DNA from 4 places in the Fictibacillus marinisediminis genome. Region 3 is predicted to be linked to each of the others. Evidence: riboswitches for the same ligand, from Rfam matches in the RefSeq annotation. Region 3 holds a riboswitch; each other region holds the start of a gene.
What was found. A riboswitch is a leader RNA that binds a small molecule or an ion and turns the genes downstream of it on or off. The one in region 3 is predicted to bind cyclic di-GMP.
Positions count from the first base shown of each region.

Region 1: it holds a riboswitch for cyclic di-GMP, as region 3 does, so the genes downstream of both, LCY76_RS17030 (anti-repressor SinI family protein) here and LCY76_RS19530 (nuclear transport factor 2 family protein) in region 3, are expected to answer to the same signal.
Region 2: it holds a riboswitch for cyclic di-GMP, as region 3 does, so the genes downstream of both, LCY76_RS20670 (hypothetical protein) here and LCY76_RS19530 (nuclear transport factor 2 family protein) in region 3, are expected to answer to the same signal.
Region 4: it holds a riboswitch for cyclic di-GMP, as region 3 does, so the genes downstream of both, LCY76_RS08655 (GGDEF domain-containing protein) here and LCY76_RS19530 (nuclear transport factor 2 family protein) in region 3, are expected to answer to the same signal.

Region 1 is NZ_JAIWJX010000002.1:3,198,583-3,206,501, reverse strand. Features, by position in the region: gene LCY76_RS17075 (CapA family protein) at 1-1,026, opposite strand, end outside; gene tapA (amyloid fiber anchoring/assembly protein TapA) at 1,320-2,153, shown strand; gene sipW (signal peptidase I SipW) at 2,134-2,709, shown strand; gene LCY76_RS17060 (CalY family protein) at 2,798-3,394, shown strand; gene LCY76_RS17055 (LPXTG cell wall anchor domain-containing protein) at 3,494-4,198, shown strand; gene LCY76_RS17050 (class D sortase) at 4,202-4,843, shown strand; gene LCY76_RS24055 (helix-turn-helix domain-containing protein) at 4,846-5,178, shown strand; gene LCY76_RS17040 (hypothetical protein) at 5,175-5,414, shown strand; gene LCY76_RS17035 (helix-turn-helix domain-containing protein) at 5,445-5,774, opposite strand; gene LCY76_RS17030 (anti-repressor SinI family protein) at 5,856-6,011, opposite strand; cyclic di-GMP riboswitch class I at 6,038-6,122, opposite strand; gene kynU (kynureninase) at 6,338-7,603, shown strand; gene kynB (arylformamidase) at 7,603-7,919, shown strand, end outside.
Region 2 is NZ_JAIWJX010000002.1:3,943,225-3,951,143, reverse strand. Features, by position in the region: gene LCY76_RS20695 (extracellular solute-binding protein) at 1-926, shown strand, start outside; gene LCY76_RS20690 (carbohydrate ABC transporter permease) at 1,103-1,948, shown strand; gene LCY76_RS20685 (carbohydrate ABC transporter permease) at 1,962-2,798, shown strand; gene LCY76_RS20680 (hypothetical protein) at 2,810-3,229, shown strand; gene LCY76_RS20675 (glycoside hydrolase family 2 protein) at 3,251-5,011, shown strand; cyclic di-GMP riboswitch class I at 5,371-5,459, shown strand; gene LCY76_RS20670 (hypothetical protein) at 5,486-6,271, shown strand; gene LCY76_RS20665 (M23 family metallopeptidase) at 6,576-7,403, shown strand; gene LCY76_RS20660 (hypothetical protein) at 7,718-7,919, shown strand, end outside.
Region 3 is NZ_JAIWJX010000002.1:3,692,560-3,700,478, reverse strand. Features, by position in the region: gene LCY76_RS19550 (dihydrofolate reductase family protein) at 1-158, shown strand, start outside; gene LCY76_RS19545 (hypothetical protein) at 999-2,405, opposite strand; gene LCY76_RS19540 (DUF5050 domain-containing protein) at 2,608-3,672, opposite strand; gene LCY76_RS19535 (HD-GYP domain-containing protein) at 3,990-4,982, shown strand; cyclic di-GMP riboswitch class I at 5,000-5,091, shown strand; gene LCY76_RS19530 (nuclear transport factor 2 family protein) at 5,265-5,444, shown strand; gene LCY76_RS19525 (glycoside hydrolase family 3 N-terminal domain-containing protein) at 5,441-6,724, shown strand; gene LCY76_RS19520 (hypothetical protein) at 6,799-7,746, opposite strand; gene LCY76_RS19515 (DUF2628 domain-containing protein) at 7,823-7,919, opposite strand, start outside.
Region 4 is NZ_JAIWJX010000002.1:1,575,063-1,582,981, reverse strand. Features, by position in the region: gene addB (helicase-exonuclease AddAB subunit AddB) at 1-529, opposite strand, end outside; gene LCY76_RS08655 (GGDEF domain-containing protein) at 658-1,587, opposite strand; cyclic di-GMP riboswitch class I at 1,705-1,791, opposite strand; gene LCY76_RS08650 (serine/threonine-protein kinase) at 1,870-2,508, opposite strand; gene LCY76_RS08645 (YhjD family protein) at 2,562-2,930, opposite strand; gene LCY76_RS08640 (WYL domain-containing protein) at 2,953-3,156, opposite strand; gene LCY76_RS08635 (STAS domain-containing protein) at 3,270-4,103, opposite strand; gene abc-f (ribosomal protection-like ABC-F family protein) at 4,182-5,792, opposite strand; gene LCY76_RS23820 (hypothetical protein) at 5,913-6,035, opposite strand; gene LCY76_RS08625 (N-acetylmuramoyl-L-alanine amidase) at 6,120-6,791, opposite strand; gene LCY76_RS08620 (MarR family winged helix-turn-helix transcriptional regulator) at 7,146-7,565, shown strand; gene LCY76_RS08615 (NAD(P)H-dependent oxidoreductase) at 7,652-7,919, opposite strand, start outside.

The DNA.
Region 1 (7,919 bases), 490 kb from region 3:
TTCAAGCTCGATTTTAACGTTATTTCCTCTTTGAATCTTCTTCACCTTGATATCCATCATTCCCCCGATGTTTTTATAAGGGCCTGTCTGTCCGGAAAAGAAGTTGCCAAGAGAATATGCTGCGAATGCCCGCTCTCCGTTCTTTTTCTTTATCCAGGAAACCGGCTGAAGCACGTGAGGATGATGCCCGATGATGATATCCGCACCTGAATCCGCTGCCATATGGACAAGTTCTTTTTGTGCCTCATTTGGCATCCGCTCGTATTCGTTCCCAAAGTGGAGACTGATCACCACAACATCAGAAATTTTTTCTGCCTGATGAAGGTCTGCTTTCATCTTTTTCACATCGATCAGGTTAACAAGATACGGTTTGCCCTTAGGTACAGGGATGCCATTCGTTCCAAAGGTATAGCTCAAAAAAGAGAAGGTGATCTGATTTCGCTTCAGAATACGGATGATCCTTTGATCCTTGGATGATTGAAAAGCACCTGTATACGGCATGCCAATCTCATTCCAATGGTTGATCGCGCTTAAAATGGCTTTCTCTCCTCGATCCAGCGTATGGTTGTTCGCAATCGTGACCAGATCCACACCGTTCTTCTTCAGCGCATCCCCGACTTCCTGAGGTGAATTGAAGGAAGGATAGGAGGATAATCCGATCCTTTCCCCGCCAATCATCGTCTCCTGATTGGCCACCGTAATATCCGGCTTCTCCAAATAGGGTTTTACCTCTTTCAGCATCGGATTAAAGTCATAGGACCCGTCACGTTTTTTTGCTTTATTGTATACCCGGTCATGAATGAGAATATCCCCAACCGCCCCGACCGTTGCCGTGTGGACGGTCTCTTGAGGTTCCTTCTTTTTTGGCGGTTTATCCGTTGTTTTTTTAATGTTGTCCTTATTTTGCCTCTCGCTGCTTGCAGGCTCCGTTTTTCTTTCCTGAGCCGGTTTGTTTTTTAGAACAGGAATAAGGACCAGCAGCAAGATGACAACACAGATACTTGAAATGATGGTTATTTTTTTCATAGTAAGCGTTTCCTCCTCCCTCCATACTAGGCGATTGAGCAGGGATTTCAAGAGCAAAATCACATTCGTTCTATAAAATGAACGAATCGTTCTTTAAAAATAACGAAAGATTAAGAAAACGAGCGATTTAAGAAGATAACTAGGTCATTTGTACGTTAAAAAGAACAAAAATAACCAAATTCACAGGTTTTTTAAATGGTAAATTCGTTCTATACTGAACACGAGTTGTTCGTTAAAAAGAACCGCAAGATTCTCAGAAACGTCTAAGTCCTTAGGAAAAGGAGGGAGACAACATCAGAAGCAAACGGCTGAGGAAATTCAGAAAAAAGAATTGGGTATTTGTTCTAAGTTTACAAGTTGGCATTATTTTTTATTCACTCATGTACTCCCTTTACGGCCTGACCGGAACTACAAATGCCTACTTTAATGATACATCAAATGTTAGCGGAACGATACAGGCCGGGACCTGGGAGACCGAGGATGGAAAGTGGGATAAAAGCTCACTGGAGTTTCTATCTGCCTCTAAAGATTCTTCATGCAGCAACATTAGCGCTGTAATAGTAAATAAGGGTGAAATAATGCAAGGCCCCGTTAAATATGAAGTTTGGTGGGCTGAAAAAGGAAATCCAAAGGGTGGCAGTAAAGTCGACACCGGACAAATGGATGCCCTAACGAAGAACCAAAAAGAAACCCTTACATATTTACCAACGAAAAATGGCGTTTATATGTTTAAAGCGTTCCAGAGACCAGGACATCCTGGTAACGGAGAACTTTGGAGTGATGGCATTACTGTAACTGGATGTAGTGAACAAAATACTGATGAAGATAAAAGTAAAGATGAAAATAAAGATGCCAAAAAAGAAAATGTAGAGAACGAGACAGAAAAGGAACAAAAACCGGCATCTGACGATTCAGGAAAAGACAAAACAGAGGAAAAACCAGCTGAAAAGCCCGCGGAAGTTAAGGATGAAACGAAAGAACCTGACCCAGCAACAGATAGTAACACCAATGAAGCTGAACAGGACAAAGAAAATGTAAATAAAGATGCCGAGCAAAAATCGATAGATCAAAAAGTGGAAGTTCCAGAACCAAAGGAAGGTGATCGTAATGAAGACAATCAAAATTAAAAAATGGCTAAGTAATATTGTTACAACTGTATTATTTGCAACTCTATTGTTTATGGGATTTGTAGTCATCTCGTCAAAAGCATCAGGAGGAACTCCTAACTTTCTGGGATATCAACTAAAAACAGTCTTATCAGGATCCATGGAACCAGGTATCCATACAGGCTCAATCATAGCAGTTAAGCCAGGAGGAGACATGACCCGCTTCAAAAAAGGCGACGTCATCACCTTCAAGGCTTCTGAAGATAAATTGATTACCCACAGAATTTACAAAGTAAAAGGCAGCGGGGCAAACACAAGTTATGTAACAAAGGGCGATAACAATGATGCCCCTGACTTGGAGCCAGTGCTTGCCAACAATGTAGTCGCTCAGTACAAAGGCTTCACCGTTCCTTATGTAGGATACGGGATGGAATTTGCTCAATCCAAAAAAGGAACCACTTTATTGATGATCGTTCCCGGAATTCTTCTTCTCATCTACTCTGTGCTCACCATCTGGAAAGCCATAAGGGAAGTGGAAGTAACAAAGAAAGAAGATACACCGCCAGCAAGCAATTAATGGTTGCAACTCTGCAGAGAAAAATCTTTGCAGGTTCAATATAAAAAACTACATACCCATTGAAATGGGGATAGGGAGGAAAATTAAAATGAGTTTGAAAAAGAAATTAGGTCTAGGGGTAGCTTCAGCAGCATTAGGATTGTCTTTAGTAGGTGGGGGGACTTATGCGTACTTTAGTGACAGCGTAGATACAAATGCAACATTTGCAGCTGGTACTTTAGACTTAAACGCCGCTCCTACTACTATCATTAATGTTGACAAAATTAAACCAGGTGATTGGATGACACGTTCGTTCCAACTTAAGAATGATGGGAATCTAGATATTGCAAAGGTTCTCTTGAAAACTTCTTATACAGTAACTGATGCTAACGGTAATAATGCCGGTGAAGATTTTGGTAAACATATCCGTGTTAATTTCTTAGTAAACGCGGATAAGACTGATGGAGTTATTTTCTACACTACATTGGATCAACTAAAAAATATGACACCAGATGCTATTGAAAACCAAGTATTCATCCCTTGGTTAGATGAAAGAGGCGGAAAACTTGCAGCAGGGACATCCGATACTCTTTACGTTCAATATGAATTTGTAGACAACGGCCAAGACCAAAATAAATTCCAAGGTGATAAACTAGAACTTAAATGGACTTTTGAAGGCAAACAAGGCGCAGGTGTTGAAAGGTAACTTTTTCAATGGGAGGTGGGGATATCCCCACCTTTCTTTTTATAAATACATTCAAGAAGGTTGAACGCATCAATTAATGCCTAGTGCGGGGGAAAAATAATGAGCCATAAATCAACTGCATTTAAGCTAGTTTCTATTTATTGCATTATTTTGCTGACACTCGTTACTTTTTATCCATCAGGCAGCACCGGTGCTTCAAGCGTACCCGCTAAAATCGACCTCGCCGTCTCTCCCACCGAAGAATTCTTCAACGTTAACAATATGAAACCGGGAGACTGGGCCACTCGAACATTAGTTGTGAAAAATAAAGGGGACGCTCCTTTTACGTATAGCTCTAAATCTCATTTTAAAAGCGGTTCGAAAAGATTATTTAACAAGTTTCATATAAAAATCCAAGACAAATCCAAAATACTATTTGATGGACAGCTGAGCCAGTTTCAAAAGCTTGCACCGCGTAAACTGGACTCTCATTCAGAAGAAGAATTGACTGCAACCATCTCATTTCCCTGGGAATCCGGCAATGAATTTCAGGGGCTGAAAACAGAATTTGAACTTGTCTTGTTAACAGGTGATTCTGATACGAGTCCACCAACCGATCAAGATGATACCACAACAGACAACAATACACCGCCGTCAAAACATACTGATCCGCCATCAAACAACCCAGACATATCTACTTTACCGAAAACGGGTGAAACCAGTCCTTATCCAACTATCATTCTAGGATTCTTTATCTTTTCATCCGGTCTTATTTTGCTCCTCATGAAGAACTCCATCATTCCCAATCCTTTTCAAAAGGACTGAGTGATGAAGTGGATCGCATATCTACTTATACTCACAGGCATCATAACGATGTGTTACCCAAAACTAATAAACTACTATTATACGAACAAGGAAAACCACTTACTTCAATCATGGGATCACCCGCCAACCAAACAGGCAGTCAGCAGCTATAAAAAGCTGGGTCCTGTTCTTACTGAAACGAAAAATGAAACCAAACCGGTCAGGAAAGATCCTTTACCGAACAGTATGCTCGGAACTCTTGAGATCAAGCGGATCCATCTCCGCTTGCCGATTGTAGAAGGTGCCAGCCTGTCCAACCTGAAGGTTGCAGCTGGACACGTTTCCGGCACTTCGCCGATTGGTAAAGAAGGAAATGCAGCGATCGCAGCCCACCGAAGCTATACGTACGGCAAGCAATTCAATCGGCTGACAGAAGTGAAAACCGGAGACCTTATCACGATTGAAACCAAAAAAGAAAAGCTGATCTACCGGATGATCGCCAAAAAAATCGTCAAACCAGCAGACCTATCAGTCTTACATAGCAGTAAAAATGAAAATATCATCACGTTAATTACCTGTCACCCGTTCAAACATCCGACACACCGGTATATTGTGAAGGCCAAGTTAATTGAGGAAAGGTTGTTAACCAGCAAAGGAAGTCGGTGATCGTGAGGAAATTAGGAACACAGATTAAGAGGATCCGGATGGAGAAAGGCCTCAGTGTGACAAGGCTTGCTGAGATGGCTGGAATCTCTAAAGGATACTTGAGCAGCATAGAAAATCATAAAAATAACCCGTCCGCACATATGATTAAAAAGCTGGCGAAAGCCCTGGAGGTGCCTGTGGAAAAGGTCATTAATCTAGAAGCAGATATATTGGACCAGGAGTGGATGGAACTCGTCATTCAGGCAAAGGAAATGGGAATTAATCAGGAGGAAATCCGAACGTTTATACGGTATGAAAGCTGGAAACAGCAGACAAAGGATGATGAAGCGAAATGATCCGCCTTGGCAATGGAGTCTATTTATGTGAAGTAGCGGGGAATAAAGTAAAGGTCGTGTACATGGGCCGCAACATCTGTGAAATTTTTATTAATGATGAGCTAAGAGGAAGAGCCCCATTTGATTATGTAAAAAAACAAATTCTGAAGTGGGAGAAGAGAGAACCTCTATCCACTGCCTATATCGGACATTATCAATTTAAAGAACTTGTTCCGATCATCGATATCTCAGTATGAAAAAAACCGGCGCCGCTAAAGGGTGCCGGTTTAGCTTTGATTTTTATTTTTCCATTTGTTGAATTCAAGAAATTCTTTAAACTGGTCTTTGCTGACACCAGACTCCATAGCTTCTTTTACGAGCTCTGCCCATTCATAATCCAGCTCCGCCTCATTGATCTCAGCTTTTTCATTCAGCAATTTTTCAACAGGAATATCCAGGACAGCTGCCAGCTTTTCAAGCAGCTGTACAGAAGGATTTGTTTGTATATTTCGCTCAAGGGAGCTGAGATAGGATTTGGCGATACCTGCTCGTTCTGCTAGTGAGGATAGAGATAGACCTTTTTCTTTGCGATATTTTTTTACAAGTTCACCAATCACGTTAATCCCTCTTTTTTACTACAATTTTTGCTTCTATTATACATTTAGGGACGATAGGCTGTAAATAGACCAAAAGCGACATCACATTGATGTCGCTTTAAATATTCGCTCATTTGATGGTATGTACGTTTTTTGAAGATAGCTACGAACTTCCTCCATGCTTAAACCTTGCTTTTTGGCTTGTAATAGTAAGGCTACCCATTCACGATCAAGCTCTGTTTTTTTTACGGTTTCCATGTTTCCCTCCTGAAATTGGTGGTTTTCCAGGTAATCCAGCCATCATAGTAAGTCACCTTAGACCTGTGATTTTGCGTCCATGCTTTTCAGCGATGTTTGCCCTTTAACTGGAGGGTGGCATTCCCGACAGTCACTTAATTCATACAATTTTAACCAATTACTAGTGCTTAATACACAATTTTATTATAGTATCTTATTCTTTAGGAATCTGTCGTAATTTGGCCGTTACATAATTGTAATATTATTGTAAAGTAAGCGTTTTCATTGATGCTTTCCCTTGAATTGTTTAAGATAAACAGAGAGAGCAAAAAAGGGGCGAATGAGTGATGGAATTAGGGAAATGGAAAGAACTGGACGAAAAAGATTTTCTGAAAAACTTTAAGAACGAATTCTATTTAAAAGAAGGCGTGTTGTATTTGGACGGCAATTCGCTGGGGCTTTTGTCGAAAAGAGCTGAGAAATCACTGTTGGAGTCGCTAAATGATTGGAAGGAATGCGGTATTGACGGCTGGATGGACGGAAAGCATCCATGGTATACACTTAGCGAGGAACTAGGGAAGAAATTGTCGCCACTAATTGGAGCAAACCCGGAGGAAGTCATTATTACTGGATCCACCACTGGAAACCTCCATCAGCTCACATCCACTTTTTTTAAACCTTCAGGATCAAAAACGAAAATTTTAGCCGATGAGCTGACCTTTCCCTCAGATATTTATGCACTGAAAAGCCAGCTGGCTTTAAGAAGCTTGGACCCTGGCCAGCATCTGATCAGAGTGAAAAGCCGTGATGGCAGGATGATTGAGGAAGAAGACATCATCAAGGCCATGACGGATGAAGCAGCTCTTATTGTGCTGCCCTCCGTGCTCTACCGAAGCGGGCAGCTGCTCGATATGAAACGCTTAACGGATGAGGCCCACAAGCGCGGAATATTGATCGGTTTTGATTTATGCCATTCCATTGGGGCAGTGCCTCATCAACTTTCGGAATGGAATGTTGACTTTGCTTTCTGGTGCAACTATAAATATTTGAACGCGGGACCGGGCAGTGTTGCGGGACTCTATATTAATGCGAAACATTTTGGAAAAGAGCCTGGACTAGCAGGCTGGTTCGGTTCCAATAAAGATAAACAGTTTGACATGAATCATGACTTCGTGGCGGCAGATACTGCGGGAGCCTTTCAGATCGGCACTCCGCACGTGTTAAGCACGGCCCCATTAATCGGTTCGCTTGAAATTTTTGAGGAAGCGGGAATGGACCGGCTAAGAGAAAAATCTCTTAATCTGACACGCTATATGATGGAGCTGATTGAGACCGAACTTGCTGGCTTTGGATTTACGATCGGAAATCCGAGGGATGATATACGTCGCGGTGGCCATGTTTGCCTGGAGCATGATGAAGCAGCGAGAATCTGCAAAAGTTTAAAAGAGAACGGCATCGTGCCGGATTTTCGTGCACCGAATGTGATCCGCCTTGCTCCTGTTGCACTTTATACCTCTTTTGAAGATGTACATGAAGCGGTTCAGCGGCTAAAAAAAATCATGGGTGAGAAGCAGTATGAAAAGTTTTCAAACGTAAGAGAGGTGATTGCGTAATGGCTGGAAAACTGATCGATATCTCCATGCCTTTGACCTCGTCCGTTCCGACCTGGCCGGGGGACACCCCGTACTCGTTTGATTTAGCCTGGACGAAAGCAGAATCAGGATCCGTGAATGTCGGTAAAGTGGAAATGAGCACGCACACCGGCACCCATATTGATGCGCCGTATCACTTTGATAGTGAAGGAAAACGGGTACTGGAGCTGGATCTTGAGCTCTATGCCGGCAGAGCAATAGTGGTAGATGTTACGGGCAAAGAGGTCATCGCTCCAGAGGATTTGGCAGATCAACCGCTGGATGGAGCGGAGCGTGT
Region 2 (7,919 bases), 250 kb from region 3:
CAATGGATGATTCCCTTGCAAAATATCCTGAAATTAAAGCTGAAAATTATGTAAAAGCGGGCTGGGATATTGGCAGCCTGGACAATAAGCGATATAGCGTCCCTTTGGATGTGCATAGCTTTGTTATGTACTACAACAAAGATCTGGCAGCCAAATATGCGCCTCATGCCCTTGATGATAATATCGTAACATTTGATGAAATAAAAGAAGCAGGCTTAAAAGCGAAAAAAGATGGTATTATAGCGGCCCCTGTTACTTGGATGAAGCCTGCCTTCTTGTCGGTGTACAGCCAAATGGGTGGAAGCATTACGAGTGATGGTACGAAGCCGACTTTAAACACGGAACAAGCTGTAGACACGTTAAAACTCTACAATGGTTTTGTAAAGTCAGGCATCACCAATAAAGATGGCCAGGATGCGGGTCAAGTCTTTAAATCTGGAAAAGCAATCTTCTACCCCGAAGGAATCTGGATGCAAAATGATATTAAGAAGGCAAAGAATTTAAATTGGGGAATGACAAACTTCCCTCAGCTAAGTGATGACAAGAACAAAATGGTGAACTGGAGTTCTTCCCACCAATTTGTACTTCTTAAAAATCCTGAAAGAAACAAGAAGAAAACAGAAGGCGTCATAAAGTTTATTAACTGGGTAAGGGATAACTCCCTTCCATGGGCAGAAGCGGGTCAAAACCCGGCAGCATTAGCTACATTGGATAATCCTAAATATCAACAGATGCCTCAATCCTTCTTGATTAAAGATACAACAGAACAAAAATCGTTAAAAATCTTTGACTACAAGTACAACGGCTATATCTCTGAACAACTGGACAAGATCGGCAACGATACGGTATTTGGAAAGCTCGATATTAAAAAGGCTCTAATGGATTCCCAAAAAACCGTGGAGGATAAGATTGCTCAGGATAAGTAAGAGGAACCAGGTCTCCAGCAGAATGGATAGAAGGCAATGGAAGGATTTCTTCTATTGCCTTCTACTAAAAGAGAAGGAGAAAAAATATGGATCTTAAGCTGACAGAAAAAAAGAGAGTAGACGTGCTTTCACCAGCCATGGGTAAGCCGCATCGGAAAGGAATCAATTTTTCGCCCATGATTTTTATCGGGCCGCATCTTTTGTTGTTTGCTCTATTTTTTCTTATTCCTATATTTTTTGGTGTGTACATTTCTTTTACGAACTGGGATTTGGTCAATACTCCCGAGTTTGTTGGGTTGGATAACTATAAGGATATTTTATTAAATAAAGAATCAACGTTCTACACCCAGCTGCATACCGGACTGGGAAATACCTTTAAATTTGTGGCTTTTACGGTTCCTGCCTGCATCGTTATCCCCTTGCTTTTAGCTGCTGCACTCCATGTGAAACCAAAAGGGATGAAGATCTTTCAAGCGATTTTCTACTTGCCCGTATTGTTTTCCATTTCAGCTGTCATGATCATCTGGTCCATGATGTTTAACGTTTCGTTCGGACCTATTAACCATTATTTCACTTCCTCACCCAACTGGCTGGGCACACAGCCTTACGCATGGATCGCACTCGTCGTTGTAACAGTCTGGTGGGGGATCGGCGGGAACATGATCATTTACCAGGCAGCATTAAACGGAGTATCCAAAGAATACTATGAAGCTGCGTCACTGGACGGGGCAGGCAGGCTGCAAAAGTTTTTCCACATCACTCTTCCAAGTATAAAGAATCAGCTTCTGTTCACGATTGTCATTACAACCATCGCCCAGTTTAATATCTATGGACAGGCGCTCATGCTCACAAAGGGAGGTCCTTCCAGTTCAACCACCGTGCTTCTTATGTATATCCAGCAGAATGCCTTTGGATCGGGTCAATCCATCGCAGGAATTGCGTCCGCAATGGCGGTTATCCTTGGTCTGTGCATCATGGCTGTCTCGGTTATTCAATTTTTCTTATTAAGAGAGAGGAAGTAGGAGGCGGGTACCATTGAAAAAAGTAAACATCTCCACCTTGATTTCATTCATTTTTCTGTTATGCATGACTTTAATTTGGATATTCCCTCTTGCCTGGTCACTTTTCACATCCTTTAAAGATGAGATCGATATCCAAACCTTTGGTTTTACGATGCTGCCCATCCACTGGGTCATCGCCAATTACCAGGACGTTCTTTTTAATAACACAAGTGCTCCTGTAGCCAAGTGGTTTATGAATTCAATGATCATTTCCGTCACACAGACCATTCTTGTATTGGTTGTTGTTTCAATGGCAGCGTATGGATATACCCGGCTGCGATTTAAGGGAAGGGACTGGCTTTTTTCCTTTTTACTGGCAACCATGATGTTCCCTGCCGTTGTGAACCTGATTCCGTTGTATAAAATTGTTGATACCCTCGGTTGGGTCAATAGTTATTGGGCGGCCATTGTTCCAGGAGCGGCAGCGGTGTTTAATGTTTTTTTAGTAAGACAGTTTATGATCGGGATTCCGATTGAACTGGATGAATCAGCGCGGATCGACGGAGCCAACGATTTTCAAATTTATACGAAGGTTACCCTTCCGCTTATCAAACCCGTATTAACCGTTGTGGCGTTATTTACATTTACGAGTTCATGGAATGACTTTTTGTGGCCTTCGATCGTGTTCAATGATATTGATAAAATGCCGATCACACCAGGCTTGCAGCTTCTGCAAGGAATGTATGTCACAGATATCGGACATGCGATGGCTGCCGCTATTATTGCGATTGTCCCAACCTTTATTTTGTATTTGTTTACTCAGCGTTATTTCTTACAATCGATGTCTTTATCATCTGGAGTAAAAGGATAGGGGGAAATGCTTTGAATAGAAAACTGGAAAGAAAACTGATCATCATTGGATCGGTATGGCAAATGCTTTCTGGTCTGCTAACCATCTTTGTCTATGGATCATATATCAAATCACAAAGTAACGGTATTCAAGAAACACAATTTGCGCAAATGAAAGCGATGGAATCCTTGTTTGGCAGTTTATATAGCTTCGCAGTAACATTCGGCCTCTTTTTTGTAGTTATAGGGTTATTGAATCTTTATCTCGCAAGAAACTTTAAAGATGACAAAGTCGAAGTAAAACTCTCATTCTGGTTTATTTTATTAGGTGCTGCATCCTACTTTTTTATGGATTTCTTGAGTACTGTTCTTTTTCTTTCGGGCGGAATATTGGCCTTGGCAAAAAATAAAACGATTTCGAAGTTACATAGCCAGATAGAGCAAACCAACTAATTTATCAAGGAGCTGTTGAGCATGGAAGTGAACATTCGCAAGGAGTATCCCAGACCGCAATTTGAGAGAAAAGAATGGTTGAATCTTAATGGAGAATGGGATTTTCAGTTCGATCAGACGAATGTCGGTGAAGAAGAGCAGTGGTACAAACAAACTACATTAAATCAAAAAATTATCGTTCCCTTTACGTATGAAACGAAGGCCAGCGGAATACATGAGGAAAGCTTTTGCCCCTATATTTGGTATCAAAAGATAGTAACTGTGCCTGAGGAGTATTCCCATAAAAAAACCATTCTGCACTTCCAGGCAGCCGATTATGTGACCAAACTATGGGTGAATGGTATATTTGCCGGCCAGCATAAAGGGGGATATACGGCATTTTCCTTTGATATTACCAACTATATAAATGCAGGAAAAGAAAATAACGTAGTAGTCAAAATAGAAGATAGCCACAACGAACATCAACCAAGAGGGAAGCAACGATGGATTGATAAGAACTTTGGCTGCTGGTATGTACAATCCACCGGTATATGGCAAACCGTATGGCTGGAGTTTTTAAATCAAACGAGTATACAATCGGTTAAAATCACTCCAGATTTGGATACGGATTCCGTAGAGTTCGACTATAAATTGGCGAATGTTCAACAAGATCAAAAGGAGCTTTCGTTAAGAACATCGATTACATTTAATGGCCAGCCTGTGAAGGAATTTAGCTTGAGGGCTGACCGTGAAAATGCAAGGATGAAAGTAAATCTGGCTAGTGAAATCCATGAATGGAAAGTCATGCAATGGAGTCCGCAGCATCCTCATTTATATGATGTGGAATTCACCCTTTACCATGGGGAAAAAGAGCTCGATCGCGTTCAGTCCTATTTCGGTATGCGAAAAGTATCGATAAAGAATGGCAATATTTTATTGAATAATGTACCCATTTATCAAAAACTGCTGTTAGATCAAGGATATTGGGAAGATTCCCATCTTACACCGCCTTCAGAAGAAGCGATCATTTTAGATATCGAGAAGACATTCGAAATGGGCTTTAACGGGGTAAGGAAACATATGAAAGTTGAAGATCAGCGTTTTCTATATTGGGCGGATAAGAAAGGCCTTTTAGTTTGGTCTGAAATGGCCGCAACCTATCAATTTTCGGATGAGGCGATCCAAAATTTCACGGAGGAATGGATGACCGTTGTCCAACAGCACTATAATCACCCAAGTATTATCACGTGGACACCGTTCAATGAATCTTGGGGAGTAAAGAATATTTACACGAACGAACAGCAGCAAAAATTTACGGAAGGAATCTACCATCTGACGAAATCTATGGATAGCATGAGGCCTGTCATCGTAAATGACGGTTGGGAGCATACGGTTTCGGATATCATTACCCTTCATGACTATGTGGAATATGGTGACGAATTCCTAAACCGCTATAAGGAAAAAGATAAACTCATCAAGAATGAGATTGCCTTTAATAATTTTAAACATGCCATGGCACAAGGATATGAGTATAAAGGCCAGCCGATTATTATAAGTGAATACGGAGGAATTGCCTTTAACTCAGAAGAAGGCTGGGGATATGGCAACCAGGTAAAAGACGAGCAGGAATTCTTAGATCGTTATGAATCCATTACGAAAGCGATCATGAGCCTTGATTACATTAGTGGCTTTTGTTATACCCAAATTACCGATGTTCAGCAAGAAGTTAACGGATTGTTAACCGAAAGCAGAAAACCTAAAGTGAATCTATCTAAAATTAAACAAATTAATGATAACCAATGATTAAATGACTGTTGGGAATTGTCTTCTTAGCGGGCTCCTCGTAGGATCGGAACGGGGTTCGGAATATCACTCATGTTTAGGTTAGTCATAAGGAAAGCACTTATTCGATTAGGAATAGGTGCTTTTTTTATTCGTATGGTTATGTTACTAGTTGATCCAAAAAATCTCAGATTAATAATAAAAATGGCTAAATATAATAATTATTTTATCGATAAAAGTAATATATTCAATTTTTCACGAGAGGAGCGTATAGAAATACGAGCATCTTAATGGGAATGGACAAGTCTTTGTGCCTGTTTCTATGGACTGAATAACATTTAGTTTAGTAAAAGTTGCTAATTCTTCCTTTTGAAGAATATACAACGAAAGGGCTACGCTATGGAAACATAGCCTCGCAAAGCTATAGGGGCTAAGGTGATTAAAATTACTAAGCCAGCCAGCCACCGAAGATATGAAGAAAAGGAGAAAATTTTTATGAAAAACAAGAAGATTGTATGGGGTATTGGACTAACAGCCACATTGCTATTTTCCCAAGGGTTTACTACAGTGAATGCAGAATCCCATAAAGGGAAGGGGAACAAGAAAAAAACACATGTTGTAGACAAAAATAAAAATGGAATAGCTGACACCTGGGAAAAAAAATATAAACTTTCAGGAAAGAATATCGTTAAGGAAGATAAAGATAAAGATGGGCTAACCAACCTAGTAGAGTATCAGCTTAACTTAAACCCTGTTTCATCAGATTCAGATAAAGATAAACTAACTGATGGCTTAGAAGACTCAGATAACGACCAATTAAGCAACATATCTGAAATAGAGTTAGGAACAGAACCAAACAATCCCGATACCGACGAAGATCATATCAATGATGGGGCCGAGGTTAGTAAAGATGGGGTTGAATATTCTCAAAAGGTCCGAAATATTGATATAAAACTAGAAACTTCAGATAAAAAAATGAATCTGAAATACAAATACAAAAAAAATCATACCATTATTAAAGCTAACTACAAAACCACCACAAAAGAAATGATTACTTCATTAGTAAGTGAACTGGAAACAAAGCCTGACTTGTCAGAAGATGAAATGATCGCAATCATTACAGCAAAATTTGGACTGGAGGATCATTCATATAATTTAGAAGCTGAAATTGAATTCTTGGACGGAAAAGAAATTAAAATTGAAAAAGAGCTTCTAAGCGATAAAGATGATCAAGACAATAACGATGAGGATCATGGTGATGGCGACCATGATAATGATTGAGCAAGGACAGGCAGGTTCTTGTGTTTTTATGTTCCGCACTGAAGTGTATTCATAAGGAAAGCACCTGTTTTGGGTGCTTTCTTAATAAATGACATAAGAAATGACGTATGAATTAGCATACGTCATTTTCTTTATTTAGAACCAACTATTTCCTTATCTAAATAATAGCCATAAAGTTTTAATCCTCTTATTTTAATTTTATTTTTGGGTCTTTTTTACCTTTTTTGTATGAGGAAAAAGAATTACTATATTAGTATAGAATTCTATATTATGTAATTAAGTCTAATATTTGGGGGATTACAGCTTGAGAAGTATTTGCATAAAGAGAAAGAGTTTTATTCTATCAACGGTTTTTGCTTTTTTATTTTCGGTATTCTTTATAGGTATTGAGGCTCAGGCCGCGGCAGGGGATAACACATTTATTAAGCCGGCAGAAGGAACGTTTACTTCTAATTTCGGACTTAGAAACGGTGAGTATCACTATGGTGTAGATATGGCTAAAAGCGGATATGTTAAAGTCGTTGCATCAGCTCCAGGAACGGTCAGCAGATCCTACCTATCTAGTTCCTATGGAAATGTAATTTTTATTAAACATACGATTAACAGCGTGCCATACGAAACGGTTTACGCTCATTTAAATACTAGAAATGTAGGTGTTGGTGCTGCTGTCTACCAGGGTCAAGTGATAGGGTCAATGGGGAACACGGGGACTTCGTCCGGACAGCATTTGCATTTTGAAGTTCATCAACCCTACTGGACATCTGCAAAAACATATGCGATGAACCCGATGAACTTTATCCCTGCTTGGGAAGGGAAATATAGAACGGGCAATTTCTTGTATAATGTAGGAACGGATACCATCTATCCAATCTCATATAATGGCGACAATGATATTATTGTAAAAGTAGATTCCACAAGTACAACGGTCGGGAAATACAAAGTATATCTGCAAAAAACCATAAATGGAGTCTGGACAAGTGTTGGACAAGCTGATGCTCCTAAAACCGGGGCACAAACAATCACATTCACACAAGAAAACAGCAGCACGGCATTATCTCCATATACTCAATACCGACTTCTTTTAAAGAACTCTGATACCACCAGGGTCTACTACAAAGTTTGGTATAAATAAGAATCAATAGCCTATCTCTTTGATGAGACAGGCTTTTTTTGTAAGGAGCTGTTAATTAGGTATTTTATAAAAGGGGTTCAATAGGTTCTGTCTCTATCGATAGAACCTTTTTAAATGGTGGATCATTGACGCGAAACTGACACAAAAGAAAGATGTCCAACCCAATCACTGCAAGCGTTTTTGACCGAAATCCTTAAAAAACATTTTTTTCTAACTTCCCTCCACCTGACATTTCCCTGACACATTCGCCCAGTAAAGTATGGGTATAAGGTTCAGCAAGCAAGATCCTTACCACATACTTAGGAGGAATGAAAATGAAAATGAATAAGTCAGTTTTATCGTTTACAATTGCCGGTACTGTTTTAGTTGGAGGTTATGCAGCATCCACTGCTTTCGCTGCCAATAACACTACAGCAAAAACAGCGCAAAGCAGCACAGCAGCCAAGTCTGATTTTGGCGGCATGAAGCATGGTCCTGGAGGACATGGGGGATTCGGCGGACATGGCGGTCCTGGGG
Region 3 (7,919 bases):
ATTTAATAGATGAGTATAAAATTACGGTTTCGCCCGTCCTGATTGGCAGCGGGTTGCCGTTATTCCAAGGTCTCAAGGAGAAGATCAATCTTAAACTTATCGAAAACAAGACATTTGATTCTGGAGCCATAGGCCTCGTTTACCAGACGGTTAGATGAACTTGTCTCCTAAAGTAGATTACGCTAACCGGATTACGTTAGCACAATAAAAGCAGCGGCAGTCGAGGTCTTTCGAGTTCCTAGTCCGTCACTGCTTTTTTTACGAGTCAGTCTAATTCAGTTTGTCGGGTGATCGTGTCGTTAAGATTGGATCTTCCACAAACGGGTGCGATTGCTGAATAAGTATAAAAAATTGGGATCGATCCAATTTGAAACATATACAAATGTTAAAAGCACTGCAAATTGCAGTGCTTTTTCACTTGCTCATTTATATGTGATTTACGATGTTTTTTAACTTTTTGTACTCCAAAAGAGAACCCGTTATTAAATTAGGTTATCTTTTTTATTTATAAATAAATAGATGATATAGAAAATGTAATATATTTGATGTATTCCTAAATTCCTATTTAAAGTGTTTAGTCGTTTTCAAAAAATAGGTTTTGAGTACATTTAAAATATATTATTTATTGTTTCAATTATTTTAATATATGGTTAATTAAATAATATTGGAGCTAAATATTGTTTGTGAGAATCTATATCGTTATTTAAATATTGTTTCAAAAGAAATAAATTTACATTGAAGTTTAAGTGCGATTAACGAACATTAGAAATGTTTGTTATCAGTTGCAATAATATTAACTTGAGTTGTACTTTGACTAGAAAGGTACATGCATGGAGATGTCTATCTACAAAAAATGATAAATCAAAACAAAAACAAACACCCCCTTCCAAATTAGTTGGAGAGGGGGTGATCTGCGTTCCGAGAAGAAGCCTTGGATAGTCTCCTTAGGGGCTACTCCAGGTCTGGGACTTTAATAAACTTATAATTAGCTGGAACTACTATTCTTTCTTATAAATCTCTTTAAGCTTCGCACTTTCAAGCATGCTGCCTCTAGTTAACGTTACATAAACATATCCTGTAGACTTTCCAAGCTGTTTAACAGTTGCCGTTGTGGAAGTGCCTGTTGCTTTTTTAGTTGCCAGTAATTTGTTTTTACTGCTATAAACCTTAACTACATCATTCTTCTGGATGCCTTTTACATAGATCGTGTCGCTTTTGGTTTTATAATTGGTCACGGTCACGTTGGATCCTTTGAGAGTAGGGGTTACTTGTTTAAGAGCGAATTTGTATTGTGCTGCAGCGTATGAACCCGTTTTCAAGTAGTAAGTACCAGCCGGTAAATAAAACCGGCCCGTTTTGTAGCCTTTAGCATAATCACCCTCTATGGTTTCTAAATAAAATTTTTCATTGCCGTTTGAGTCGGTGATCAGATACTTAAAATAACCTTCTTTAATATTTAGTGCATTGAGTTGCAAATTGGTTCCCTTAGATAAAGTGAACTTAAAAAAGTCAATATCATCAGTAGCCAAATCAGCATTCATGTAACGGTCTAACTTCATTGGTGTTGCGGTTTGTACGTTCTCGTTATCTTCTTTTTCCCAATCGTCAGTATAGGCTGCATCTACTCCGATTTTATAGGTAGGGTTGATGGTGCCATTAAAGGAATTGTTAGGATCACTGACCCTTACATAATATTTGCCTTTGGGTAATCCTACGGAGATAGTTGAGTATCCTGAAGCGTAGGCAGAGTCATCGGTTGTATTATAGAATAAATCAACTTTTTTGCCATTCTTCACATAAAAAAGTTCGAATTTCTGATAGAGATCAGGAGTATTACTGACTTTTATCTTTGTGGAACCATCTTTGACCATTGTAAATGAAAAGAAGTCATCGTCGGAATCACCATCAACAGCAGCAGAGTATAGTTTGTTTAAAACCAATTCATCAGCTTGCGTAACTACATCATTAGATTCTTTTTCCCAATATTCACTGGGGGTAAAGTAAGCACCCATTTTAAATGAAAAGTTGTCCTCATACGGAGAATAGACTTCTATATAATAAGTTCCAGGTGATAGACCAATTTTATGACTCGCAAAATCAGAGGCAAATTGAGAGTCGTCCGTATATGTATAGTCTGTATAATATCCGCCATTCGTGCCGAGGATGGCAAAACGTTTATCTAGACCGTAGTCATTACTAAGCTTTACTTCCAACATCCCATTTGCGGGAACAACTACTTTGTAATAGCTTTTTTCATGTTGGCTAGTAAACTGATAGAGTGTATTGAGGTTAACAGGTGTAGCATCGGTTACTGAATGATTTGCGAAGGCCGTCTTGCCATAAAAACTAAAAACACTGAGAACCAATACAAGTGCTAAAAACATCATCGGAATTTTCTTATTCATTGAAGAGCTCCCTTTTTATGAATTTTTTTCCATTATAATTATAAAACCCCCTAGAGGAATTAACAACTAAAATCCTACGACCTTTTTCCTATTAAACTGACTTTTATAAAATAGAAGAAAAAAATAAAAGAACCAGTGCAGCCACTGATTCTTTTAACTATTATTTGCTCGGATTGAACATCTTAATTTTCCTTAGTATGGCTTAAAATTTCGTAAGTTTTAATTTCGAGCCCTCGCTGTAAAGCAGTTCCCCTTTTATCGCATCTGCAGAAATTAATTTAAAACCATTATCCCAATTAAACACTTTTACTTTTTTAATCAATTTGCCTTTAAAATCAAACAGCGAAATAGCGGAGTTTTCATCATCGTCATAACTGAAAGCTAAATATTTTTTTGTTTTTAGATTAACATCAATGATGCCGTCCCCTCCTGAAAGCTTTGAAGTTTTTCCAGTAGAGAATTGGTAGTACACGATTTCATTTGATTTGTCCCAATTTGCTGCAGTCACGCCATTCTTTGAAACCATATAGTTTCCTTCATCACAGCCGCTTGCATCATAGAGCTTTGCTTGCATATCTGTTTGTTTTTTAAGGCTTGATCCATCCAGATTCATTTTATAAAGAGCTTCATCTTTGATGACATAAATCTTATTTTGTTGAATCCAGAAGTCATCCACTTTCTTAATCAGTGTTTTTTTGCTTTTCCCATTTAAAGTCAGGCGAACAATTGAGAAATTCCCCATTACTTGATCTTCAACTTTTGGATAGTAAAGTGAGGAATTAGCAACTTTGATGGACTGTTCTGTGTGCGAAGAAACCTTGTCAGAAGTAACCTTTGTCACTTTCCCGCTGGCACTCTTTTTAAAGACCTCTAAAATATCACCGCCACCGCCGCCGCAGCTACCAGCATACATGGCACTCATCAGGAATTTTGTATAATAGATGTCCTTTCCGGAAGTTTGAACGTCCTGGATAGGTTTAGAAATAATATTTTCGTCTTCCTTATTTCCAGCTTTTCCATTGGTCTGAAAAAAGTTTGTGTCCGTCAGTTTAATCAAAGGGCTGGTAATGGTTTTCGGCTTAAAAATCGCCCCTTTAAGCACTAAAGAAGCTTTTCCATTTGGCGTACTTTTGTAAATTCCAGGTACCGTGGTTTTGTTCGCTTCTGCTGTGAAGTACGTTGGGTTTGCAGCAGCTTTTCCGGTATAAGGGAAAAATAAACATAGACCCAGAACAAATGTGAAAACAGTGATTAGCGACCTTTTCATAAAAAACTTCCCCTCTAAAAAATATTAGGTATTAACTTTTCGTCCCTATATCTTTATCGGTTTACCGTTTACAGTTCTTTAGATTTAACTGGATATATTATCTATTTTAATGAGTATATATACCTTGTTTCACCTCTTTCTGAGGGACTTTTGTAATGGTTAATAAATTAAGATGTATTATGAATAAACAAAAAATTCTTAAAATAATATTGATATTTTAGGGCTTTTGAACTACGATAAAAATATGTGTTTACATAAATTGGGTTAACATCTAAATCATTTCGTTCTTTAAAAAATGGAAAGGATAGAGTTAATGAATGACAATTTCAGTCGGAATGGAATTAGGCGAGCACATTTATTCCTCCAGAGGAGTTCTTCTATTAAAAAAGGGAACGGTTGTAAATGACCATCATATTCAGCTGCTTTCCCGGCACGAAATTCAAAAAGAAGAAGCAGCAATAAGAACAGAGGAAACAAGCCTAAATCCGAAAGAAGAACAAACGTTATTATTGTCGTGCTATAAAAATATTGATAAGAATAAAGCTTTAACCAACGCTGACATTAAGATGATAAGTGAAACCTACTTACAACTATATAAAGACTCTAGCCTTAACATTCTTGACATCAATGATCAGTTTCAGAATGAGGAATACTTATATAGTCATAGTTTAAGAGTAGCCTTGATCGCCAGTACCATTGGACAGATGATGGGTGTAAATAACAATGATCAGTATTTATTGCCTCTGATGGGATTGTTTCATGATGTGGGCAAGTTTCTCGTTGATCCAGCTATATTGTATAAACCAACGTTCCTTACCGATGCAGAATTTGCTGAGATGAAGAAGCATTCCCTTTATGGACAGGAACTTTTAAATGATACCCAATTACCAAAAGAGGTAGTTACGGGCGCCCTTATGCACCATGAGAGGCTGGATGGGTCGGGCTACCCTTTTGGCTTAAACTCAAAAAACATTCCAATGCTCGTAAGGATCCTTTCTGTGGCGGATACGTTTGATGCCATTTGCTCCAATAGGGTGTACAAAAGTACTCAATCCATCTTTTATGCCATTGAGGAGTTACTAAAAGAAGCGAATTCCAACCGCTTGGATATTGATATTGTGCGCCCTTTTTGTTTCGCGGTTATGGACTTGCTAAGGGGCAGAAAAATAGAACTGAGGAATGGGAAGAGCGCTAATATCAGCCATATTTTTCCGGCAAACCCGAATCAGCCCATTTTATGTGTAGAAGGCTATTCACCAATCAATTTAAAGAGTTCCGGGCTGACTTTGTTTCAGGTTGCTAAAATATGAAAACCGAAAACAGAATACACAGAAAAAGGCAAACTATTCGAAAGGGTAGGACGCAAAGCGAAGAGTCTAAGGTTTAGCAGGATTAAACTAGGATCGTCTGGCTGCCATGGATACGTGCTATGGTTCTTTTAATCATGGTCTTTTTTTATGTTATTAGACTGCGGAACATTTTCCATACATAGGGGACAAAAAAGATATAAGTAGTTCTTTGCATATTCCAAAACATTAAAGCTGCCTTCCATGACTGCTTTTTTTAAAAAGCCATTAATCAAAAAGTTGTAAGTGAACAGTACGGACGGAGATACCGCAACAGCATATGTAGAAATGACATCCTATGATAAAATGAAGAACGGACATACATTACTACAGAAATGGGGCGGGGAATGGGATCTTGTCTATGAAGATGGCAAATGGAAACTCGATCAGGCCCATCTTGAAAAGCGGGATTCCAACGTACAATGAGAAGGCGAAAAAGAAAAAGCAGAAGACTTGCCTGGAGTATTTTATTCATCTTGGTCTGCCTGGCAGGGGCTGTCTACTTATTAAAAGGGCAGGATGAACAGAAGGATCAGCCTGAAAAACAGCAGGATGAGGCGATGCCTTCCATGAAACCAATTAAAACTGACGATAAGCCAGCAGATCCACAAAGAGAAAAGCCAGAGGTTACTTTTTTTACACAAGAAAATCTTGATGAAAAAGTAAATCATCTAATTAAGAACATGACATTGAAAGAGAAAATCGGCCAGCTGATTGTGGTAGGGCTTCCTGGGCAGGAGGTAGACAGCGGAGTTACCGAGATGATCAAAGACTATCATGCCGGCGGAATCATTCTGTTCGACAGGAACATGAAGAACCAGCAGCAAGTGGGAGAATTGAACAGCCAGCTGCAAAACCTGGCTATGAAAGATCCTCTGCAGATTCCACTTATGGTGAGTATTGATCAGGAAGGCGGCCTGATTGTCCGCATGAGAGACCAGGTGGCACTTAAAGCTTCTCAGCATGATTTGGGAGTGAAAAAGAACTCGAAAGCGGTCTATCATCAAGCATCCACTACTGCCAAAGAGCTGCTGAACATGGGAGTGAATGTAAACTTTGCGCCTGTTCTGGATATTTCGGATAAGGATTCTCGATCATTCGGATCAGATCCAAAGCTTGTCAGCAGTTATGGGGCGCAGGTCATTAAAGGTCTTACGGATGGCGGTATCACAGCCACAGTCAAGCATTTTCCCGGTAATGGGAGAAGCAGCATAGACCCTCATAAGGATACGTCTTCGGTGCAAGCGGACAAGAAAGAACTTGAAAGCAGCGATATTTACCCGTTTAAATCCATGATTGACCAAATGGATAATGATAAGTTTTTTGTAATGGTGACACACATCAAGTATCCTGCCTATGATCAGGAGAATCCAGCGAGTTTGTCTTCCAAAATCAAAATAGACCTATTGCGCAAGCAGCTCGGCTTTAAAGGAATTGTTGTGACGGATGACCTGGAGATGGGAGCTGTACATAAATATTACAGCAATGAAGACCTGGGTTATAAAGCGGTGGAAACAGGGGCCGACCTGCTGCTTGTCTGCCATACGCTGCAAAGCCAGAAAGAGGTGTACAATGGTATCTTATCGGCTGTACAATCTCACAAGCTCTCAGAACAGCGGATTGATGAAGCTGTCGAGCGCATCTTGCGTTTTAAGCTGAAAAATGAAACGTTGAGGCAAAGCGGAATGCAGGAACTGAAGAATTAGAAAAAAGACTGTACTCCGAATATAACAAACAAAAAACGGACCGCTATACAAAATAGCGGTCCGTTTCTGTTTATCTATTTAATACTAATTTTCCATGGTCCATTCGCTTGAATACCTATCGCATATACAGAGTCATCCGGAATGCTTTCTACCGTGGAACCATGATAATTTCCAATCTCGTTCGCCAATAGAACGGAGTCGTTGATCTTAACAATAAAGTTCTGGCTGCCAGAATGGGAAAGGGTAAAGGTTCTGGCACCTGAATTCATGTGTACAAATCGTACATCGTCTCCATTGCCGCTGATTGTTCCTTTTTCCTCTTTCGGAATTTCCTGGCTTCCCTGGATGGTCCACGGACCGCTCGCTTTCACATTAAGCATGTACTTGCCGCCATCTGGAACGGCAACAAATCGTTTGCCTTGGTAAGATCCGATCGTATTGACCAAAAGATCCACATTGTTTCCATTCTCATCTAAAAGAGTGACAATGAAATTTTGTGAGCCAGTATATTTCGCTTGGAAGACGACAAAACCTGGTTCGAGTTTAAACTGTTTTGTGGCTGTGTCTCCACTGCCTGACATTTTCAAAGCATCCGCTTTACGTTTAGCTTCGGCAGCGGCTTTTGCTTTTGCTGCCGCTTCAGCTTTTTTCTTGGCTTCAGCTTCGGCCTTGGCCTTTTGTTTAGCTTCCGCTTTAGCTTTCGCTACTTCTTTTGCTTTTTGCTCAGCATCCGCTTTCTGCTTAGCTTCTTCCTTCGCTTGTACCTCAGCGCTCTTTGCTTTTTCTTCTTTCGTTTCTTTCTTCGAGGCAGTATCTTTTACTGCCTTGTCATTTGTACTGGAAGTTTGTGTGGTATCAGTTGCTCCACTTGTTGAAACAGCTACTATAAAAATGACCATGCATATGCCTGCGATTAAAAAGTTCTTCTTCGCTTTTCCATTCTTTTTAACGAGGCTGATTAGAGCCAGGATGACAAACACAAAAAGAGCAAGTAAACTTATAAACCCAAAAAACATCCCCATTTTTGATCTCCCTTTTTAACTTCAATTTTAATACCACAAGAAAAGCTAACCACACAAAAGTGATTAGCTGTTGCTATTACGCTCCAACTTTCTGCCCGGCTGGAGCAGAAGTAATAATTCCTCGAGCTTGCAGTTCAGACTGTGTTTGCTCATCTGATGGACGGTAGCCTTTT
Region 4 (7,919 bases), 2.1 Mb from region 3:
ATGCTTTTTCTAATTCTCCGTAGATCAGGGCGAGGTCCGTAAGCTTGTCCTGAAGAACATTTCCTTTTTCATCGCTGTTAAATTGCAGCAGCGTCTGAGCGTTCCAGTCGAGCTGCTCGGCATCCACGCAGTATCGCTTGAATTCAGTGATCATATTTTCCATAAGTTCATAGAATCCATTCTGATCTGACGCTTTTTTAAATACCTTTAGATACTGTTTTTTGTTTTCTATTATTTTTCTGAGCATCATGTTCATACCGACACTTGTAATATGAAGTCTGGTCATCCCTCCGACATCACCTAGGACTTTCCATGCCAGACGGGAAAAACTGAACACCTGGGCACGCATCATTCCTTCGAGGCCAGGTGTCTTTGCCAACTCATATTCGGATTGAAATGTCATCTGATCGGGCACCAAATAGATAATGGGTTTTCCCTCCGGATTTGCAAAAAGAGACTCTCTGATCTCGCTTAAACTGCGGTCACTCTTTCCGCTTCCGGCTCTTCCAAGAATAAAGCGCAAACTCATATCCTCACCTCTGTCAACCTAATAATCTTAAACCTATTATCTCATAAAACAGTATGTAAAAGAATGATAACGACTGCAGAAAAGCCTGCCTTTAACTGGAACAAGGCAGGCACTGAACATTCTATTCATTATTGCTTTATGTCTCTTTTATTCATGTACATTCTTTCATCCGCAAGACGCAGGTAATGATCAATATTGTCAACCGCATCCGCATGCAGGCGAATGGTTCCATAGGCCAGCGAGACCTTTTCATTCCACGAACGCAAATACAGATCAATCTGGCCGGCCAGCTGATAGGCTGTTTGTTCTGTATGGCCGGGAATCAAGAATACAAACTCGTCGCCTCCAAACCGGAAGCCGAGATCCATTTGCAGCTTTTCCGCAAAGAAAGCGATCTGCTGCAGCAGCTCGTCTCCCATATGATGCCCGAACTGGTCATTGATCTCTTTAAAATCATTGATGTCCATCATAATCAGTGACAGTGGATATTGGCCCCTTTTTGCCTTCAGGACCTCTGTTTCCAGGCAATGATAAAAGTAACGCCTGTTATATAGGTTCGTCAATGGGTCTCTGATGCTCAGTTCTTTCAGATCGGTTACTTGTTTTGAAAAATAACCGCTTAAAACCCCGATCATTAAAGAATTGGCAGCATGTCCCCATCTCTCCAGAAAAAACAGTTTGTTTTCAGCTGTTTCTTCCTTAATCAGGTTCTGAATAACACTGTTGCCCGCCTGCCTCAGACTCTTTGCTAAAAGAGGAAGGAGCTGATGGGGGATAGCCCTTTGCCCGGCAAAATCATGTCCCTGCTTGAAACCCCGATCTTCAATTCGTTCCATGCAGGAGTTAAATTCTTCATTATGTATAAAAATGCCTTTTATCAAGGCAGTTAACATCCATTTAAGATGCATCTGGTATTCTGAATCTGTATAGGCCAGGAAGGGAACAAACAGTTCATTCTTTTCCAGATGAAGAAGATGCCTCTCGATAATGCTGGGAATGGATTCGATATGAAGGTTATAAAGACGGCTTTTGAGGTCGGCGATGTCCGTTTCTGGCATAGGTTGGATCCCTCTATTCAATATAGTATTTAAGAAGTGACCGGCTTTGAACAAGATGTATTTGGCCGAACATAACAAAAAAAGCCATCTCCCCTGCAGGGAAATCGCTCTTTCCCCTTTGGCAACCCGGCTGCCATAGTTTCTACAAACGTTAGGCCCGCGGCTTTGCGTCCCACCTTTTCAGATGGTTTGCTCTGAGACAAAGGTCTCTTCTATTTATCCGATATAGTAATTATATACCATATAACCTATTTTTACCAACACCAAACACGAACCTTAGACCTATTTTTTCATTTTCCATCTTTTGTACCATCGATAGCCGATTCGTACACCATTCAGCACCGGATAAGGAACTCTAAGAGGGAATCTATAAAAGAACGGCTGATAGATCTTAAAATAAGCCTTTCTTAAATCTCTCCATTTATAGCATTCCTCTTTCTTGCAAAAATCTGAAACATCCACAATGATTCCCCGCCCATTAGAAATCATTACATTTTTCCCGTGAACATCCCGGGGAAAAAGGCCGCGGTTTCGAGCATAGCACAGTGCTTCATCCACGTCACGAATCACGTTTTCGGAAATTTTCACCCCTTTATGCAGGCAATCATAAAGTGTTATTCCTTCGATTCGCTTTAGGATCAAGTGGCGTTCTCCATATCCGTAACAGCGTGAATATCCAGGGTGCTCCCCCAGCTGCCGGTAAACAGATATCTCTTCAAGCAGGTCTTCATGATTTCTGCCATAAATCTTAACGACTTGGTCAGGGAAATCAGGACGGACGAAAACGGCAGCATAATTGCCGCAGCCCAGAAGCTCCCACGGTTCAGGAGCGAACAGAACTTCCACAGGATCACCGGGATTCCTGCTAATTATTTTTACTTCTTGTGTTAACTCCTCTGCTAACTGCGTATACTTTTTCATGATTCACCTGGCCCGATTCCTAAGTCTCTCGCCGAAAGCTTTGAACAGCTTTGCTATTTGCGCTCTATCAGCGTACCAAAAAGAAAATGTTTCATCAGCAATTCTGCTTTATTTCGAAGATGGACGTTCGGGAATCTCATAACTTCCTGATATCCCCGGATAAAAATCTGATATTCTGTGATGTCATCCACTGGCCTTCCATCCGTTACTTTAATTTTACGGGCCATCATTTCTTTTTTCACATCTTTTAATTCAAAACTGATGGCATTCATCACATTCTCGATGAGTGTGACATACGGCTGCCTTAATTTGAAAGGAGAAACGGCAATCACTTTTAAATCACGGTTAAAGATGGTAAGCAGCATAGGATACATAATATATTTATCTACTAGTATACGATCTCTTTCATCGCCATATAACATTTTTGTTCCTCCCGATCGCCGTTCAGGCCGTTTTTCCGGCAACCGACAAAATATTAGACAGCTTAAACGTACGGATTTGTTTTCGAAGACAGCAATAGGCGGTTAACGTTTCTCCTTCACAAGAAATCGGAAAAACGTAACGCTGAGTAAACTGCCCGCCGCCAGACTGATAGATCATCATAAAGGGAGAACGTTCAGACACACAACGCATCAGCAATCGATTCATTTTAGCCACCGCCTTACCATTTATTTATTCACAGTATATGCGAACAAACGTTCTTTATGCAACTAGAAAAATATGCCTATCCTTAGTAAGGATAGGCATATACCCTAATAATATTACACGCTTTGCAATAATCCTTTCTGTCCCAGTGCCTGATGAAGGCTTCCTGCGATGGAAAATCCCTCAAAGCTAATTCCCAGAGCAACAACGGTCTGAGCAAGTTCTGGCCGCATGCCTGTCAATGTTACATCCACACCGAGAAGCTTTAAGGATGTAATCACTTGAAAAAGGTTATGGGCGACCATCGTATCAATGATTGGAACACCTGATAAATCAATATAAAGGTGCTCAATCTGCATCTCCATACATTCATTAAGAGCGATCTCCATGATCAATTTCGAGCGGTGTGTATCAATGGGACCGACGAGAGGCAGGACCCCGACCGTCTGCGTAAGGCGGACAACAGGAACAGACAGCTCTTCAAGTGCATCTCTGGCCAAGTCGAGCAGATGATGATTATAGTCCACATAGGCCACGCTGAAAGAATAAACCACCTTATCCAATAATGGATCAATAATAGTCACAGCCTTCATGACTGTATGGTTATCGTAATCATTTCTTTCCACTTCTTTTCCAATGAATTCCCAGATGATCGTCCGGTAAAGCCGTGTAGAATCGAGGGCTGTATCAAGGGACAAATTGATTTCTACCGCAATTTCCCCGCTTTTTTTTCCCCATTCTAAAAATCTTTTTTCTGATTGTTCGAGGTTTGAGAATAATGCTTCACCGATGAATTGAAACAGTTCAATGCGCCAATCGATTAAAAGCTGCTTTTGCTGGTCATTCGGCGGATTGATCCCATTCTTTATCCGATTCTGTGTTACGGCCTCAGCAAGTTCCACTTTATGCTGAACAATGCGGTCTCCCAGAGCTCTTAAGTCCTTGTCCATCGTCTACCCCTCTATCTCTCATATCGTTTATATTGTCCTATCATCATACACTATCGCAGGCTTACAATAAACGATTTCCTACCTTTGAAGCCGAGCCTCATCATAAGTGCCTAAATATTCTTTGATCTCTCCTTCATGAACCCAGGCCACACGGTTGAAGAGCTTATTTAAGAAATACCGGTCATGCGATACAGCTACCACAGTTCCGTTATATTCTTCCAGGGCATCCTCCAGGACTTCACGTGAATCAATATCCAGATGGTTGGTCGGCTCATCAAGCAGCAGCAGATTGACATCCTGGTTGACGAGCTGTGCAAAGCGAAGGCGGGTATTCTCTCCTCCGCTTAAATCCCTCACCTTCTTGAACACGGACTGTCCATAAAATAAAAACTTGGCAAGCAAATGCCTTGCTGTCCCTTCATCAACAGGAACAGCTTCGCGAAAAGCAGACAATACCGTTTCATCCGGGTGACTGTTCAGTCCGGTCTGGGAAAGGTACCCAAGTTTAACGGATCTTCCAATCTCGATAAGACCAGTGACTTCCTGCTCCCCTAAGATCGCTTTTAACAAGGTAGACTTTCCTGTCCCATTGTTGCCTACAATTGCAACCTTTTCACCAAAACGGATAAAAAGATCAACTTGTTTCAGTATCTCCCTGCCAGGATAGCTTGCCGTCACATCCAGCATAGAAAGGACTTCTTTTCCGCTTCGATCCTTCATCTGAAACGAGATTTCTGTCTTTCTGCGGTTAAGTACCGGACGTTTGATTTTCTGCATCCTTTCTATAGCCCGTTCCATGCTGCGGGCCCGTCTGTGAAGATCGCCATTGTCACCCCTGATCGCCCAGTCGCGCAGACGCTTAATGGCCTCCTGCATTTTTTTTATTCTTTTTTGCTGTTCCTGATACTGAGCAAATTCAGCAAGCAGGCGTTTTTCTTTTTCAGCTGAAAAAGCACTATAATTCCCGTGATAGAGGATCACTTCTCCGTCTTCCAGATCATAAATTTTGTTCACGGTACGATCCAGGAAATAGCGGTCATGGGAGATGATGACGACAGCCCCCTTGTATTTCAGCAAATAGTCTTCAAGCCATTCCATCGTACTTAAATCAAGATGGTTGGTCGGTTCATCAAGCAAAAGCAGATCCGGCTCCTGCAGAAGCAGGCATCCGAGCCCTGCCTTTGTCTTTTCACCTCCGCTGATGGAAGAGAATGGCTGGTCTTTTACAGCGTCAAGACCGAGGCCTTTTACGATTCCGCTAATCTTGGATTCGATGGAATACCCTCCCATTTCTTCATATGTCTCCTGAAGGCCATATAGCTGATTCAGCCATTTATCCAGCTGCTTTTCATTTGGATTCTCACTCATTTTTGCAGTCAGAGCATTTATTTTTTCTTGAATTTCATGAAGTTCAGAAAAGGACTGCATAAACACCTCATAAACCGAGGCATTATCCGATCGGACCGGCACCTGCTCCAAATAGCCCGCCGCCGATCCTTTCTTGAGATGAACACTTCCTTCGTCCGGATGCTCTGTACCCGCAAGCAGTTTAAATAAAGTACTTTTTCCGGTTCCGTTACGCCCGATCAGGCCTATCCGGTCTGTGCTATGGATTTCCAGAGATATATTATTAAATACGGTATGTCCTCCGAAGCTTTTTGTGAGTCCGTTCGCGGAACAAATAATCATAGGTAAACACTCCTCAAATTTGGTGGTTACCCATTCTTCAAATAAATTAAAAGACAAAAAACCATGGGCAAGCATACCTGCCCATGGTTGATCCGTTGATGAGGAATGGGTATGGAAAACTTACTGATGCACTAATGTTGTATGAAATTTGGACAGACTTCTCCCGTTGACAGCTATTACATGTGTAATAGAGCGTACTTCAACCGTCAGCCAATCCACCATACAACGTACACCATTCAGCATTCCTACCCCTCCTTTCATCCAAAAGTATATTTGTTCCAATTATACCATTTTTAAATTTTGTATTGCAATAGGCAGCGCGCCATTTTATGAAGATTCATCCACAAGAATAATCGCATCAAATCCTGCTTTAATGGCTTTCTGTGCTGCCTCTTCTGCATTCCCTTTTTGTCTAAAACAGCCGATTTGAACACGATAGAGCCTGTCACGCTTTTTTTCGTTAACCCGATGCACGCCTTCTCCTTCCCTTTTTATGATTTCCAATTGATCTTTTACATCCTGAAGAAAATCTTCAAAACTCTTCCCATTCCTTTTTAACGCGTTCACAGGGTCTTTCCGCCTGCCCGGATCCAGCTGAAAATGTCCTTTAATATGCAGAGTGGGATTCCATTCATAGGTTTGGCACAGCCAGGAAAAAAACCAGACATATCGTTTATATGCTTCTACCCATGAAATCTTTCCGCCATAGCATAACTCCACTCCTATAGCCCAGTCGTTCGCATCAGACACCTGTCTTCTGACATGCCAGGTTTTCTCGCGCAGCGGGATGATCATCAGGATGTCCTGATCATCAATAAATACATGAGCAGAAGCGGCTAAATGCCTGCTGTTAAAATAGTTGAAATTTTGCAGGGCAGTGGAGCCTTCATTTCCAGTATCATGGGCCACCGCGTACCTCGGTATTCTGTTGCCGCCTGGCCTGTGCCTCCACTTTTTATCAATCAGCATAGAAGTGATACTGTAACGATTCCCTATCAAACCTATCCCTCATTTCCTTTTTACCTATAAGTAGGCAAAAAAAAACAAAAGGAGCTGCCTTTACAGACAACTCCTCCGCCTTTTAATTCGCTGCGAACACCCACACCCAGTAGATGATTCCTGCGAGAAAACCAATTCCAAGCAGCAAAAACCATAATGTACTGTTTTTCATCTTCCAACCTCATTCTTATTTCATTTCCACTTCGAGGGTACCATATCGGAAACGAGAAAAGAAGTTCCAAAACAGGAAACTTTGTGTCAATAACAGATAAATGTTTGAGTAAATGGCCGCCACAGTATACTATATTTAATAGAAGCGTCAATATTGAACTAAACGTAGAATAGGTGAATGATATGAGTGATAAACGCACGGAATCTATTGCAGAGCTCGAAACCAGCTTCCAAACCGTCTTTCGGACATTCAGGAAAGACATCAATGACCTTTTTTCTGATGATGTCCCCTCCAATGAGTTCGGAGTGCTGAATCTGTTAAAAGATAAAGATTTTCTTACTGCATCTGAACTGGCAGCAGAAATGAAGGTGTCTTCAAGCCACATTACCGGAGTAACAGACCGTCTAATAAAAAAAGGTATGATCACAAGAGAACGTTCAGTTACTGACCGAAGAATCGTATACGTTAAAATAACAGAAAAAGGCCATTCTGTTGCAGAAAAACTGGCTTCCATCCGCCGGGACTATTTCAGAGAAAAGTTCTCCGGGCTCTCTGATGAGGAAATGGAAAGAATGGTAGACTACTTAAACCGAATGATTTAGTCTTAGAAACGGCAAAAACACTTAACCATAAAGTGTTTTTGCCGTTTTCAGTGCAGAGATTTTAAATTCAATTCTTATCCGCACCTTTAGAAAGACGAACCTAGGCTTCGAACGCATTGCAGCATTCTTTCTCTCTCTGATTCGGGAGAATGGATTACGTTGCCAAAATAGATGGACCGCTTGACCTCCATTCCGCAAAATTCAAAAATACTATGATCCCGCGCGAGATTCATTGCATGATGCATACCGTTCTTTTCGTAGATCTCAGAAGGCGTTCCAGTCGTGCAGATTGAAACTGCGGATTTTCCTTTCAACTGCGGAATGGGTTCTTCTCCATCCAGTTCATAAGCAAAA